One region of the Bacillus pacificus genome, then DNA from elsewhere that is predicted to be linked to it. Evidence: predicted binding sites of a transcription regulator. Region 1 holds the regulator's gene; the other holds the start of a gene.
What was found. Region 1 encodes NrdR, which represses ribonucleotide reductase genes. Its sites were predicted from a motif close to AACACNATATATNGTGTT; they were not measured.
Positions count from the first base shown of each region.

Region 2: the regulator NrdR is predicted to act here: its motif matches at 4,677-4,694, upstream of LMD38_RS09085 (anaerobic ribonucleoside triphosphate reductase).

Region 1 covers NZ_CP086328.1:761,712-769,360, reverse strand. Annotated here, with positions in the region: gene ytxC (putative sporulation protein YtxC) at 1-362, opposite strand, end outside; gene dnaI (primosomal protein DnaI) at 643-1,581, opposite strand; gene LMD38_RS04025 (replication initiation and membrane attachment family protein) at 1,615-3,021, opposite strand; gene nrdR (transcriptional regulator NrdR) at 3,149-3,610, opposite strand; gene speD (adenosylmethionine decarboxylase) at 3,896-4,279, opposite strand; gene LMD38_RS04010 (glyceraldehyde-3-phosphate dehydrogenase) at 4,667-5,695, opposite strand; gene coaE (dephospho-CoA kinase) at 5,805-6,407, opposite strand; gene ytaF (sporulation membrane protein YtaF) at 6,459-7,091, opposite strand; gene mutM (DNA-formamidopyrimidine glycosylase) at 7,164-7,649, opposite strand, start outside.
Region 2 covers NZ_CP086328.1:1,733,187-1,740,835, reverse strand. Annotated here, with positions in the region: gene LMD38_RS09105 (CoA-binding protein) at 1-109, opposite strand, end outside; gene LMD38_RS09100 (S1C family serine protease) at 189-1,430, opposite strand; gene LMD38_RS09095 (response regulator transcription factor) at 1,633-2,310, opposite strand; gene nrdG (anaerobic ribonucleoside-triphosphate reductase activating protein) at 2,329-2,781, opposite strand; gene LMD38_RS09085 (anaerobic ribonucleoside triphosphate reductase) at 2,778-4,634, opposite strand; gene plsY (glycerol-3-phosphate 1-O-acyltransferase PlsY) at 4,860-5,456, shown strand; gene LMD38_RS09075 (HesB/YadR/YfhF family protein) at 5,565-5,855, shown strand; gene LMD38_RS09070 (acyl-CoA thioesterase) at 5,882-6,301, opposite strand; gene LMD38_RS09065 (glycoside hydrolase family 18 protein) at 6,411-7,649, shown strand, end outside.

The DNA.
Region 1 (7,649 bases):
GATTTAATATATGATTCAAATGTGTGACGTGTTAATTCACGAGCAATTCCTTTTCTTCTCCCTTTTAAAATCTCTTGTGCCATATGCAATATTTGATGACACTCTTCCTCTTCTTCATAAAAAAACTTCTCTTTTAAGATTGTATATATCCACTCATTTTGTTTCACATTCACAATGAAATATACCATTACCGGCAATAAAATCTTTTCAATATAATTTGATTCACATACTGGTATGTGAATCACCACTTTTTGTTTCTGTAAATACACACTCGTTTCCTTATATAACAGTTCCGCTCTTTTCAGTAGTTGTCTATATACATGCATAGCATCATTTTTTTCTTCGAAGCAAATTTCAATCACTTTTGTCCCCCCTTTTATCCCTGCTCTAAAGGACTGTATCTATACGTTACAAATCCTATAAGAGTCCGTCCCGCGTGAAAGTTCACTCTTAGTAGAATTACATTTCCTATCGTTAGAAAATCCACTCGATATGGCTTGCTAATTTTATATATATTAAGGGAGGGAGAAAAAAATGATACAAGCTACTAGGAATTTTCAATAAGAACTTTTCATTTTATCATTCGACTACTTTAAAAAGCGTTTAACTACGAAAAAAAGAGCAAGCTTCTCAGCTTACTCTTTACTTATGACGACGGTTTTTCCCGCCAATTGGAATTGGTTTCGCTAAATATTTAATTCGCTCCATAATACGAGCTGCTTTCATTTCTTCCGCTTCACCGCGCTGCGTATATGTTAAATGATGTTCTAGCTGTTTAAAATCAAAGTTAGACGTAAAGAACGTCGGTAAGTTTTCTAACATACGGAATTGCAAAATTGCACCGAGTACATCATCACGCACAAAGCTTGACATCGCTTCTGCTCCAATATCATCTAACATTAAAACTTGTACGCGTTTCACCGCATCAATCTTTTCCCCAATTGAATTATCTTGAATCGAACTTTTAATTTCACGTAGAAATTCAGGGAAGTATACGAGCATCGAACTTATTTTCTTTCGAGCAAGCTCATTCGCAATTGCTCCTAACAAATACGTTTTCCCTACACCAAATTTACCGTACAAATATAAACCTTGTACTTTTTTACCAGGTTCATATGTACTTAAAAACTCATTAGCTGCACCAATCGCATCAATACGCGCATCTAAATCTGAAGGGTCTAAGTTTTCCATCGTTGCTTGTAAAATATCAGTTGGCATATATACACTTTGAACGAGCTTTTCATATTTCTTCCTCTCGTCATATGCTACTTTTCTAACACAACGATCATATTGAATATCAATCATCTTCCCTTGGATAACGAGCTTTGGCTCATATCCTTGCAGCATGTTTTTACACGAACCTAGATCCGGACAATCCGCGCAACCTACACTTTGTCCAATATATTCGTATAATTTCACAAGACTGCGTTCAATCATAGACGTTGTTACTTCCCCTTTATGTTCGTCTATAAATTCTTTCACACGCGGATGTGCCATTACTTCCGCCTTTAATACTTCATATCTATTTTTAAAATTTTCATTTTCCATTAACTTTGCAAATGAATTTTGAATATGCTCCATTTTCTCACCTCAAAGAGCGTTCATTCTCTTCTATTAATCACGCTTATATTTTTTTAACACTTCTTCTAATCGTTTTCGTTCGTCCTCTAACGTACTTGCACCTTTTTCAGCACTTACATCTTTTTTCACAGTTTCTTTCTCTTGTTCTTTCGGCTCTTCTTTCAGCCAATCTGGTACCATTTCTTTTCGTACTGTTTTCTTGGATGTACGACCTTTCTTCTTCGTCTCAGCCCATTCTTGATATTGACGATTTTCTTCTTTCGCTAATGCCATTGCTTCAGCAACTGTACCGACCTTTTTACGTGCCCAATGTCCCGCAATCTTCTCCACATACGTTTTCGCAAGTTTCATATCTGAGCGTAGCATAACGTAATAAATAAGTACATTCACAACACCTGGTGTTAACTTTTGATTCATCATTACATCTTCAACAATTTGCAAGTCAGCCTTCGTCGCCTCTGCACCGCCAGAGATTTCTTTCAATAGTTGCTTTGGTGAGATTTCCTCTAACTGTTTGATTAACATCTCTTCTTGCGATGTAGGCTCTTTTTCTTTCATCATACGTGCAGCGTGAGGCTGTACTCTTTCACTTAATACAGGTAACGCTTGACCGTTTTCGAACTGATACCAATCACGCGCTCCTTTTCTAAGCCTTTCGATATCAATTGTCTGCATCTCTGTCACCGCACCAAGAACGATATTTTGCATCGATAACACATCTACATCATACACGTAAGCAAGTGTAATGACACATTCTCGCACTTGATCTGTAATCGCCTTTTTAGGAACAAGAGCGGACAAGCCGTCTACAAATAAGGAGAAATCAAAGAAATCATTCCAAACTTTTGGAGCATCTCCCTTTTCATTACTTGGCATAACTGTCGCTTTTGGAATACGAAGATCTTCTTGCGCATGCTCAAGCTGTCCTGGATTAAACGAACCAAATACATCATTAAAAGAACGCGTAACATTTTCATACGATACAAAATCAAATTCTTCTTCTAAGAAATATTGTTTTACTTGATTATATTTTGTCCGACTCAATCGATTGTATAAAAAAATACTTAAAACAATATCATCAAAAAACTGCTTCGGGGATAAAGGTGGTTGCAGCTCATATATAAACATTCGAATATCTTTTTCTTTCTTAATATATACTTTTAAAAGCCCAATTGCTTCTAACTTTACTCGTTCCTCATACACTTCGGGAAGTTGCATTTGCATGGTCACCATAAGGGAATGGTGCGTATTCTCTTTTCCAAACACACGATCTTGCTCTAACTCTCCCCATAGCGTCATGTACAAGCTAAAAGCTCTACTACCTATTAACGGCTGATATAACATCGTTAACACTTTTCGGTCGTAATTATGCAGTAACCCTTTCGCACTTACTTTATAACGATCAATCGGCAATAGCTCCATCCATGACTGTTTTTCCATTCTTGCTTTTCCTTTCTCTCATCCAATCTTCACTATATAATTTATTAGCGAAAAAGAGCTATTAGCTTTCGCTTCTAGCTCTCTTATCTCATTATTTACGGTATGTAAAGAGAATACAATACAGATTCTACTCTCTTTCTTTTTGCAGTATATCTTTTAATTCTTCAATAAATACATTTAAATCTTTAAATTGGCGATATACAGAAGCAAAACGCACGTAAGCAACATCATCGATATCACGTAGTTCTTCCATAACAATTTCACCAATCATATCACTTTTCACTTCTGATATACCTAAATTACGAAGTTCACGTTCCACACTTTGAGTTACTTCTTCTAATTGTCTTAAAGATACTGGTCTTTTTTCGCACGCTTTAATTAAGCCGCGTAAAATCTTTTCTTTATTAAACTCTTCTCGTGTTCCTTCTTTTTTTACAACGATAAGAGGTGACTCTTCCACTCTTTCAAATGTCGTAAAGCGGCTTAAACAGCTTTCACACTCTCTCCTTCTTCGAATAGAGCGCCCCTCGTCTACCGGACGCGAATCTAACACTCTTGTACCATTATGAGAACAGGATGGACAACGCAATATATTCACTCCTTTACACTATACTCTTTATTTTTCTCTACTTACTTCATCTGACAATATATATACAGTATTATATAACTCATTCTAACTCTCTTACCACTTTAAGTTTAAACGCATTATGTTATCATCTCGGTTCCAAAAATAAGATGCTAGAATAGGGCGTTAACTTATTCGCAAGAGCTCAATTCATTCAACTAACGAGTACGTCATATTTTTCCTTTTTTTCAAACTAAAAAAGAGGTGCATTATACACCTCTTTACATTTTAAATCAATTATGTTCTTTTTTAAAGAGCTTTTGTTTCTCTCTGCTTAATTTCGAAGCTACCAGTGCCTCGAGGAAGCTCGATGCTCTCACGCGTTTTCGCGTTTAAACCTTCTGCAATATATTCTGCAGCAACATTTGGATCAATACGATCCCCACAAGTATAAACATCAATACTCGCGTAACCGTGCTCCGGAAAGCTATGAATTGTTAAATGTGATTCCGAGATAATTACTACTCCACTTACACCTTGTGGTGCAAATTTATGGAAAGCCACCTCACGCACTTCAGCACCAGCTCTTAGTGCTGCATCCACAAATAATTGTTCAATATACGGCATGTCATTAAGCTTGTCGAAATCGCAATCCCAAAGTTCAGCGATCACGTGACGACCCATCGTATCCATAGTATCCATTCTACAGTTCCCCCTTGTAAATTTATTCTAACTGTTCGAATTGAAAACTAATTTGCAATTTGGCTTGCTCCACTACCACGGGGGAAAGTTAGTCCAGAGAGGTCCTAACCCTTTAAGTAGTGACTACGTACCTCAGCTCTTAAGTTTACGAGTGTTAGTATACTTTGTTTATTTTCATTTTGCAACAACAGTTTTTTCGATTTTCTGTCATATTTTCCTCTTTACTTTTCCCTAAAAAAAATAAATGATTCACGAATACAGTAACCTCAACGTTTCGTGGTATGTCCACTTCTAAAAATATACTTATATAATTTTTTTCCTTTTCAGAAAAAAATAAAAAAAAGAGGGCAAATATTCACTTGCCCTCCCCTTATTCAATTAAATATGTTGTACATTTTCTTGTTTCGCTAATTCATCCACAACTAACGTTACAAGATCTACAACACGACGAGAGTAGCCCCACTCGTTATCATACCAAGCAAGTACTTTCACTTTACGATCACCCATTACCATTGTAGATAAACCATCAATAATAGCTGAGTGTGTATTTGTATTAAAGTCAATAGATACTAAAGGCTCTTCGCTAAATTCTACAATGCCTTTTAACGCACCGTTTGCAACAGTTTTGAATGCATCGTTAATAGCTTCTACTGTCACATCGCGTTTTACATCTACTACTAAGTCAACAAGAGACACGTTTGGTGTCGGTACACGAAGTGCCATACCATGAAGTTTTCCATTTAAATGTGGAAGAACTTTTGCTAGCGCTTTCGCAGCACCTGTCGTTGTCGGAATAATTGATTGTCCGCAAGCACGTGCTCTTCTTAAATCTTTATGTGGGTTATCAATATTTTTTTGGTCATTTGTATAAGCGTGAACTGTCGTCATTAAACCGTTTTCAATTCCGAACTGCTCATCTAACACCTTCACAACAGGCGCTAAACAGTTTGTTGTACAAGATGCATTTGAAATAACAGTATGCTTTGTAATATCTAATTGGTCTTCGTTCACACCTACTACAATTGTTACATCTTCATTTTTACCAGGCGCTGTTAAAATAACTTTTTTCGCTCCAGCTTCAACGTGAAGAATTGCTTTTTCTTTTGAATTAAATTTACCAGTTGCTTCAATTACAACTTCAACACCTAAATCTGTCCAAGGCAATTCCTTTGGATCGCGGTTGTTTAAAAGGCGAATCATTTTCCCATCAACTAATAAGTGATCTTCAAATGCTTCTACTGTTCCGTCAAACTTGCCGTGAACTGTATCATATTTAATTAAATGTGCTAACGTTTCAGATGGATAGCTTGCATTGATTGCTACAATTTCGAATGCGCTTTCTTTTATTGCCTGACGAAATACCATTCTCCCAATACGTCCAAATCCATTAATTGCCACACGAGTCATAATATGTTATCCCCCTTGAATGCGTTATACTATTTATCTCCAATCCCAATAATAGTATAACACAAAAAGGGGATATGTCACTAAGCATTTTCATTAATTTCACAATTTTTTAGTCAATAATGTTCCAATTCTTTAAAATCACCTGTAATTGTGTTTTCGTTCCCATAATTGTGCCATCATTATTTATCACTTCATCTGCACGTTTCACTTTTTCTTCTAACGGCATTTGAGATTGAATACGAGCTGTTGCTTCTTCTTCTGAAAAATCGTTTCGCTTCATTAAACGTTCTAATTGCGTACGTGGCTTAACTGCTACAACTAAAACGCGGTCAACGAGACTTGTTAATTTACTTTCAAATAAGAGAGGAATATCTAACACAACCGCTTGCATACCTTCTTTTATGTACATTTCCTTTTGCCTATTCATTTCCTCACGCACTGCAGGATGAACAATTTTGTTTAACTGCAATCGTTTCTCTTCATTATAAAAAACGACACTTCCTAATTTCGGCCGATCCAGTTCCCCATCTTCTTGTAATACTTCCGTTCCAAACACTTCTACAATTTTGTTATATGCTGGCTTTCCTCGTTCTACAACTTCTCGTGCAATAATATCTGCATCAATAACTGGTATACTGAGCTCGCGAAACATTTGAGATACTGTACTTTTTCCGCTTGCAATACCTCCCGTTAATCCAATTACTACTGTCATCATACCCCTCCTCATAATAAAAGGCGCGAAACTAATGTTCCACGCCCGTACTTACATTTTCCAAATTCCAATAATAATGAGTAATACTCCAGGCAGGAATGTAAATTTTTGCAACCATTTCATATTTGATAAAACCGTTCCAAGTTTCATTCCAATAAATAAAAACAAAGAACTCATCACTGCAACTAATATCGCCATCATAGCGGGTGTATACCCTAATAAAGATGCACCAATTCCAGCACCGAATGAATCTACAGAAAGAGCGATACCAAGAAGCAATGCTTCTCCTGCAGAAATGGTGCCTGATTTATCGAAATCTGCTACAGTCGGTTTCCGTAAAATTTGAATGACTAACCCAAGCGAGGCAATCTCTAACTTCCAGACCTTCTCCTCTTGCTTCGGTTCTTCTTTTTTCTCACTTCGAAAAAATTGGTATAATACCCAAATTCCTATTCCAATAAGAACAAGCCCACCGATACGCGTTGCGATAACAGGTGAAAATACTTTCGCGATCATATGTCCAATTCCCATTGAAACAAGCATAACAGCCGCTGAACACATTCCGATAATTACAATTGATCTTAGTGGAATTCTTACGCTTCTTAAACCATATGTTAGCCCTACACTACAGCTATCTAAGCTTAATGTAAAAGCTAATAAAATAAGAGATAAATAAAGGTACATCGGTAAGCTCCTCCCTTATACATAGCTCTGCTGTATGTATATGACAAATGCCTATCCGATGTTATCTCTTTTCTATATTCTTGGCTGACAAATCGGGCAGTAATGCGTTCCTCTTCCGCCAACAACTGTTTTTTCTAATATCGTACCGCAAGTCACACACGGTTCTCCTTTTTTTCCATATACATTTAGAAGTTCTTGGAATGAGCCAATTTGCCCTTGTGAGTTAATATACGTTCGAATTGTACTTCCGCCACGTTTCACCGCTTCGCCTAACGTTGTAACAGTCGCCTCATAAATCCGCTCAATTTCTTCTGCTGTTAAAGACGACGCTTCTCGTTCTGGATGAATTTGAGAACGGAATAAAACTTCATCTACATATATATTTCCAAGCCCTACTAAAAGACGCTGGTCTAATAATACAACTTTTATTTTACGATTTGTCTTTTGCAATCTCTCTTGTAAATACTGTGGTGTCAATTCAGCATCAAATGGCTCTGGACCTAAGTCAGCAAGAGGCATTTGATTCATTTCCTCACCTTTTTTAAAGAGATGCATCGT
Region 2 (7,649 bases), 970 kb from region 1:
CCATATACGATGTACGTTCTGGCTTATCTGATAATCCAACAACCGCAATTGTTTTGCTTTTCTTTAATACTTCACCAATTTCCGTACGAGTTGGGTTTTCAATCATCATAATTAATCCCTCCTATTCCTTTAGTATAGCCGATAAAGAAAGTCTCTTTCAATATGAAAGAGACTTTCTTTTATTCCGATTATTGATTCTTTGTAGCTGAGTTATCTGCTAAAGTAGCTGTTTTCGTCATTTTTTGACCGTTACGATAGAATGTAACTTCCACTTTCTCGCCTACTTTTTTCTTTTCATATAAATATTTACGGAATTGAAGAGCATTCTCTACTTTTTGATTATCTAATGCTACTACAATATCATATTGCTCTAAACCAGCTTTTTCGGCCGGTGATATTGGGTAAATTTTACCTAATACAACGCCGTTTGTTACGTCTTTCGGTACTTTCAATTGATTTACTGCATAAGCTTGCACATCTTCTAATGAAACAACACCTACTCCAAGGGCTGGACGTTTCACTACTCCGTCTTTTTCAAGTGATTCAATAACTGGCTTTGCGATATTAATTGGAATAGCAAATCCAATTCCTTCAACTTCTTGTTGTGCAATTTTACTTGAATTAATCCCAATTATTTCACCGTTTTGGTTAAATAACGCACCACCACTATTACCTGGATTGATCGCTGCATCTGTTTGAATAACTTGTGCTTGCCAATCTGGACGTTTGTCCCCATCAATATCAACTGGAATTTCACGTTCTTTACTACTGATTATACCTTCCGTTACACTTCCATCAAACCCTAGTGGGTTACCGATCGCAATTGCTTTTTCACCCGCACGGATTTTACTTGAATCACCTAAAGTGGCAACTTTATTTACATTAGATCCATCAATTTCTACAACCGCTAAATCTAACCAAGGGTCTTTCCCTACAAGCTTTGCATCTACTTTTTTACCATCACTTAGTTTTACAGCAAGTTTATTTGCTCCATCTACTACGTGGTTGTTTGTTACAATATATGCTTTATTTCCTGCTTTTTTATAAATCACACCTGACCCTGAACCGGCTTGTTGTTCTTGACCTGTCGGTTGCATTGCAAATGGATCAATGCTTTGTTGCATATTAATAACACCTACAACAACATCTTTCGCGCCTTCAATCATCCCAGGTAAATCAGTCTCATTTTTTGCTTTATTGACAACAGGAACTACAGTACCTTCTACTTTCGAATCTGAACTAAATGATGATACCGCCGCTCCATTATTTTGAGCCCATGGCATATATGGTGCTGCAAAACTAATTGAAACAGCCCCAACTACAGCTCCGACTAAACCTGTGAAAAAATAGCCTTTTTTACTGCCCGATTTTCTCACTTCTCTCGTTTCACTATGCTCTTCATTTAAATTTGGTCCGTCGTAATATCCCATGTTTACTTCCCCTCTCTGGTGAATTCGTATTTTCAGTATAGTCACGTTTTGTGTCCTTCTTGTGAACTCATCGTGAAATCCAATTAAAAAAATACGCTTATTTAACATTGTAGACAAAAAAAGCATTTTTTGTACATTCTACCTGCAAAAGAGGATATAAAATTGTTATTTTCCTAGAGTGAAGCGCACAATACGTTCCGCGTTATTCTTCAAATTTATAACCAACACGAATAACCGTACCGATATGCTTCGCTTTATCTCCTAGCTTATTTCGTAGTTTTTTAATATGAGTATCAACCGTTCGGTCATCGCCGTAATAGTCATATCCCCATAACTGATCTAATAAATGTTGACGTGACAACACAATTCCTTTGTTCTCCATTAAATAAACGAGAAGTTCAAATTCTTTATGTGTCAAAATAATTTCTTCTCCATCTACTAAAACAGTTCTAGATAGACGATTCACTTCTATTCCAGCTAAAGACATAGCATTTTCTTCTGCTACCCCTACCACGCCATCCGCACGTTTCAGTAACGTCTTCGCGCGAGCTACTAACACTTTCGGGCTGAAAGGTTTCGTTACATACTCATCTGCACCTAATTCGAACCCTAGTAATGTATCATCCTCATCCGAACGTGCTGTTAGCATAATAATTGGTACTGCTGATTCTTTTCTAATTCGTCTACAAACAGACCATCCATCTATTTCTGGTAACATAATATCTAACATAATTAAATCAATTTCATGCTCTGCAAATAATTCTAGCGCTTTTTTTCCGTCTTCTGCTTCGATTACTTCAAAGCCTTCATTGCGAAAATAATCGCTAACAATTTCACGTAATCTTCTTTCATCTTCAACAAGTAATACTGTTTTATTCATATAATCTATCCCGCCTTTTTACTCTTTCAATCGAATAATACGTTGATTGGAGCTTCCGCGAAATGGAAGTGTTAAATCTTTTTTCTCGATTTCAAATCTTCCATCGACTAAAACATCCCCATAATGTAACAACTCTATCATATCATTATTTTGAGAACTCTGTATCTCTTCTAACGTATAACCTGTATACATCCATAAATTTTTTTTCAAATCTTTCACTGCTCTTGCTACTTGTTTCACTTCAGCAGCTTGAAAAAATGGATCTCCACCTGAAAATGTTACATCAGTTAATGGATTACTTGCAATCTCTTTCACAATTTCTTCTACTGTCATTTCAGTTCCATTACAAATATTCCACGATTTTGGATTATGGCAACCGAAACAACGATGCGGACAGCCCGCAAAAAACACGACTGTCCGCAACCCTTCTCCATCTACTACACTATCATGAATGATGTTCATCACTTTCATTTATGCTTCACCCGATCCATCTCTTCACTACGTTTCGCACTATTCCACTTCGACATATCTCCTACAAGATAACCTGTTATACGGCGAATTCTTTCTATGTTAGCCTCATCTTCATTTCCGCAGCTCGGACATCCATTTCCAATAACTCCGTGATAACTACAGCACTTACAACGGTCAACAGGGTGATTAATTGAACCGTATCCAACGCCATTCTCTGCCATCGCTTGTACAATTTGTTTTAATGCCTTCTTGTTATGCATTGCTGCTCCATCTAGTTCAATATACGTAATATGTCCCCCGTTACATAGAGCGTGGAACGGGCCTTCTAAACGAATTTTATTTATCGCTTGCATGTTATAATAAACTGGAATATGGAATGAATTCGTATAGTAATTATGATTAGTTATACCGCTAATCACGCCAAATTCTTCCCTATCCTTTTTCACAAACTTCCCTGATAACCCTTCTGCAGGAGTTGCAATGACTGAGAAATTCAGTTCATGTTCTTCTGTCGCTTTATCCATTCTATCTCTCATAAAGGAAATAATTTCATATCCGAGTTTCCATGATTCTTCATCTTCTCCGTGATGCTTTCCTGTTAAAGCTACTAAACACTCCGCAAGACCGATAAAACCAAGACTTAACGTCCCTTGCTTTAAAATCGATGCTACAGAATCTTCAGGCTGTAACTTTTCTCCACCGCGCCATACACCTTGTGAATATAAAAATCGAAAATCTCTTGCTCGTTTCGTACATTGATACTCAAATCTCTCTAATAATTGCTGGATTCCTACATCTAAATAATAATTTAACGCTTCAAAAAACGCTTCTTTTGAACCACTAATTAACGCTAATTTCACTAAATTAATAGATGTAAATGATAAATTCCCTCTTCCAATCGCCGTTTCTTCTCCATGTACGTTCGACATAACACGAGTACGACATCCCATGTAACATACTTCACTTTCCGGTCTTCCATCATAATGCACAGCATTAAATGGCGCATCTAAAAATGAAAAGTTAGGGAATAATCGTTCAGCCGTTGTCTCTAACGCTAATTCAAATAAATCATAGTTCGGATCACTTTCTTCAAAATTCACACCTTTTTTCATTTTAAAAATTTGAATAGGAAAAATTGGTGTTTCCCCTTTACCAAGACCAGCTTGTGTCGCTTTTAAAAGTTGTTTAATTAAAAGTCTTCCTTCTTTCGATGTGTCTGTTCCATAATTAATAGAAATAAACGGTACTTGTCCCCCGCCCCTACTATGCATACTATTTGAATTATGAATAAAAGCTTCACACGCCTGATACGTATCATTTTCTGTTTCTTTCCACGCAAATTCTTCTATTTGTTCTTTCGTAAGCGGATATGACTGTAATCGTTTCTTATGTCTCTCTACTGTTTTTCTCACATATGGAGCTAAATCAACATCAAAGAGTGCAAACGATTGACCACCGTGCTGCATATTTTGATTCGCTTGAAAAATAATAGATGAAAGAGCTAATGCACTTTTAATGTCTTGCGGTTGTCTCATATGTCCATGTCCGGTATGAAAACCGTTCGCAAGCATTTGCGCTAACGGAATTTGCGAACAAGTTGTCGTTCCAGTCGCATAAAAATCTAAGTCATGCGGATATAATATATTTTCATTTATCGCTTTTTTCACTGAATCTGACAATAAATTTTCAACAGCGTAATATTTCGCACTCTCAGATGCGAACGTTCCCATTACTCCCATCGGAGAGCGGCCGTCTACATTTGCATTTTCTTGCATTAAATCTTGTTCATTGCCGTGGACTATTGTCTCAAATACTCTCATTAATTCTTCTCCACGTGTATTTTTTTGTAACATTTATAACCCTCCACCAATATGTTGTTGTCTTTTGATTAAAATGTTACTACATATAGTCTTAGTGTTTCTGTGAGAAATGTAACATTCCTGTGAAATTTTTTGCACGAAATAATGAATTTTTCATTTACAAAAAAGAAATGTGCTCTTTACAAATGTATGGTACAATATACGGGAAAAACTCTTTTTACCCTTTATCAACACATTTGAATAAAGGAGACTGAACTTATGGTTACTACATATCTTTTATTTATCGTTGCCTACTTACTTGGCTCGATTCCATTTGCACTAGTCGTTGGAAAGATTGGTTATGGAATTGACATTCGTGAGCACGGAAGCGGTAATTTAGGCGGAACCAATACATTCCGCACACTAGGGAAAAAAGCAGGTTTTATCGTTACAATTGCTGACATTTTAAAAGGTACATTAGCAACGAGTCTACCGATTATTTTCGCGTTAGACATTCATCCACTATGGTTCGGATTAGCAGCTGTTCTTGGACATGTGTATCCGATTTTCGCGAAATTCCGTGGTGGTAAAGCAGTTGCAACTTCTGCTGGCGTGCTATTATGCTACTCACCAGTTGTTTTTGCAATTTTAGCTGTTGTCTTTTTCAGCCTTTTATTTACAACAAGATACGTATCACTTTCTTCTATGGTAACAGCTGTCGTTGCCGTTATCGCATCAATTGTTAGCGGGGATAAAATCTTCATTATTGCGATGTGTTTATTAGCAGGTATGGTTATTTATAAACACCGTGCAAATATTGGACGAATTATAAATAAAACTGAACCGAAAGCAAACTTTTCAAAAAAGCAAAAATAAGATCGTAACCCACATAACGCAAAAAGAAAACGTGAAGCATATTAATAGCGTCTTTTTGCGTTATTTTTTATACTAAAGAAAAAGCAACATAATTTGGAGGAACTATACATGAATCTTTCCGTAACAAAAGAAGCAGCACAATGGTATAAAAACGAATTAAACTTACAATCGGGTGAAACACTGCGCCTTTTCGTACAATATGGCGGTTGTAGTACTGTGCAAAAAGGACTTTCTTTAGGTATTCGTAAAGATGATCCTGCACATCCTGCTGTTCAAATTCAAGAAGAAGGTATTAACTTCTTTATTGAAAGCGATGATGAATGGTTCTTCGATGGACATAATTTATCTGTTACATTTAACGACGGTGATGATTTCCCGCAATTTAATTATGAAAAATAAAAAAACGTGGCTTCCGCCACGCTTTTTTATTTTTTCTTAATTTCCTCATATTTCGCATACCACTCTGGATAGAACTTTTTAAATGATACGGGCCTGAACCCTTCTTTTTTCGCACAAATATTTGTCGTACTTGCCGTAATACAAAGTTCACCTTCACCATTATATATTTCATATCCATATACAACGCGAAGCGGGCTCACTGTATCAACCCACGTTTTTACAATTGCTTTTTCCCCGTAACGCATTGCTTTACGATAAGAAATTTGCAAATCTAACACAGGAGAAATAATTCCTTCTTTCTCCATTTCAACATATGAAAACCCTAAATCTTGTATAAGTTTCGTGCGACCTAATTCAAGCCACACTAAATAGTTTGAATGGTAAACAACACCCATTTGATCTGTTTCCGCATAACGGATTTCAACTTCATGTTCTGCTACAAACATATATATTCGCCTTCTTTCACTTCTGCTACCTTGCATACATTTAATCATAATACAGCGGAATCAAAAATAAAATAAAAACAGTGAATCTTTTACCGAAAGGAGCAAGCATATGATTCAAATTGTAACGGTTCGTAGCGGTGATAGCGTATATAGCTTGGCATCAAAATATGGATCAACACCTGACGAGATAGTAAAAGACAATGGATTAAATCCAGCTGAAACACTCGTTGTTGGTCAGGCTCTGATCGTGAATACGAAAGGGAATAATTATTATGTACAGCCTGGCGATAGCCTATATCGAATCTCTCAAACATATAACGTTCCTCTCGCTAGTTTAGCTAAAGTGAATAACTTATCTTTAAAATCCATTCTCCACGTTGGACAGCAATTATATATACCGAAAGGGACGAAACGTGCAGTAGAATCCATCGCTTATTTACAACCTTCCACTATACCTATTAAAGAAAGTTTAGTTAATGCTACACGTGCTATTAATCCATTTTTAACATACTTAGCTTACTTCAGCTTCGAGGCAAAAAGAGATGGTACGTTAAAAGAACCAACTGAAACAGCTAAAATTGCTAATATTGCAACGCAAGGCAACACCATTCCTATGCTCGTTATTACAAATATTGAAAATGGAAATTTCAGTGCCGATCTGACATCAGTTATTTTACGGGACGCAACAATCCAAAACAAATTTATTACAAATATTTTGCAAACTGCTGAGAAGTACGGTATGCGAGATATTCATTTCGATTTTGAGAGTGTTGCACCCGAAGATCGCGAAGCGTATAATCGTTTTTTACGAAATGTGAAAACACGCTTACCTAACGGATACACATTAAGTACAACGCTTGTACCGAAAACAAGTTCCAATCAAAAGGGAAAATTTTTCGAAGCTCACGATTATAAAGCACAAGGACAAATTGTTGATTTCGTCGTCATTATGACATATGACTGGGGTTGGCAAGGCGGACCACCGATGGCTATTTCTCCTATCGGTCCTGTAAAAGAAGTACTTCAATACGCAAAATCTCAAATGCCTCCTCAAAAAATTATGATGGGGCAAAATTTATACGGATTCGATTGGAAACTTCCGTTCAAACAAGGAAACCCACCAGCAAAAGCAGTTAGCTCTGTTGCAGCTGTTGCACTTGCTCGTAAATACAATGTTCCTATCCGCTATGATTTCACAGCTCAAGCTCCACATTTCAATTACTTTGACGAAAACGGTGTACAACACGAAGTTTGGTTTGAAGATGCGAGATCTATTCAAAGTAAATTCAATTTAATGAAAGAACAAGGCATTGGCGGTATTAGTTATTGGAAGATTGGCTTGCCATTT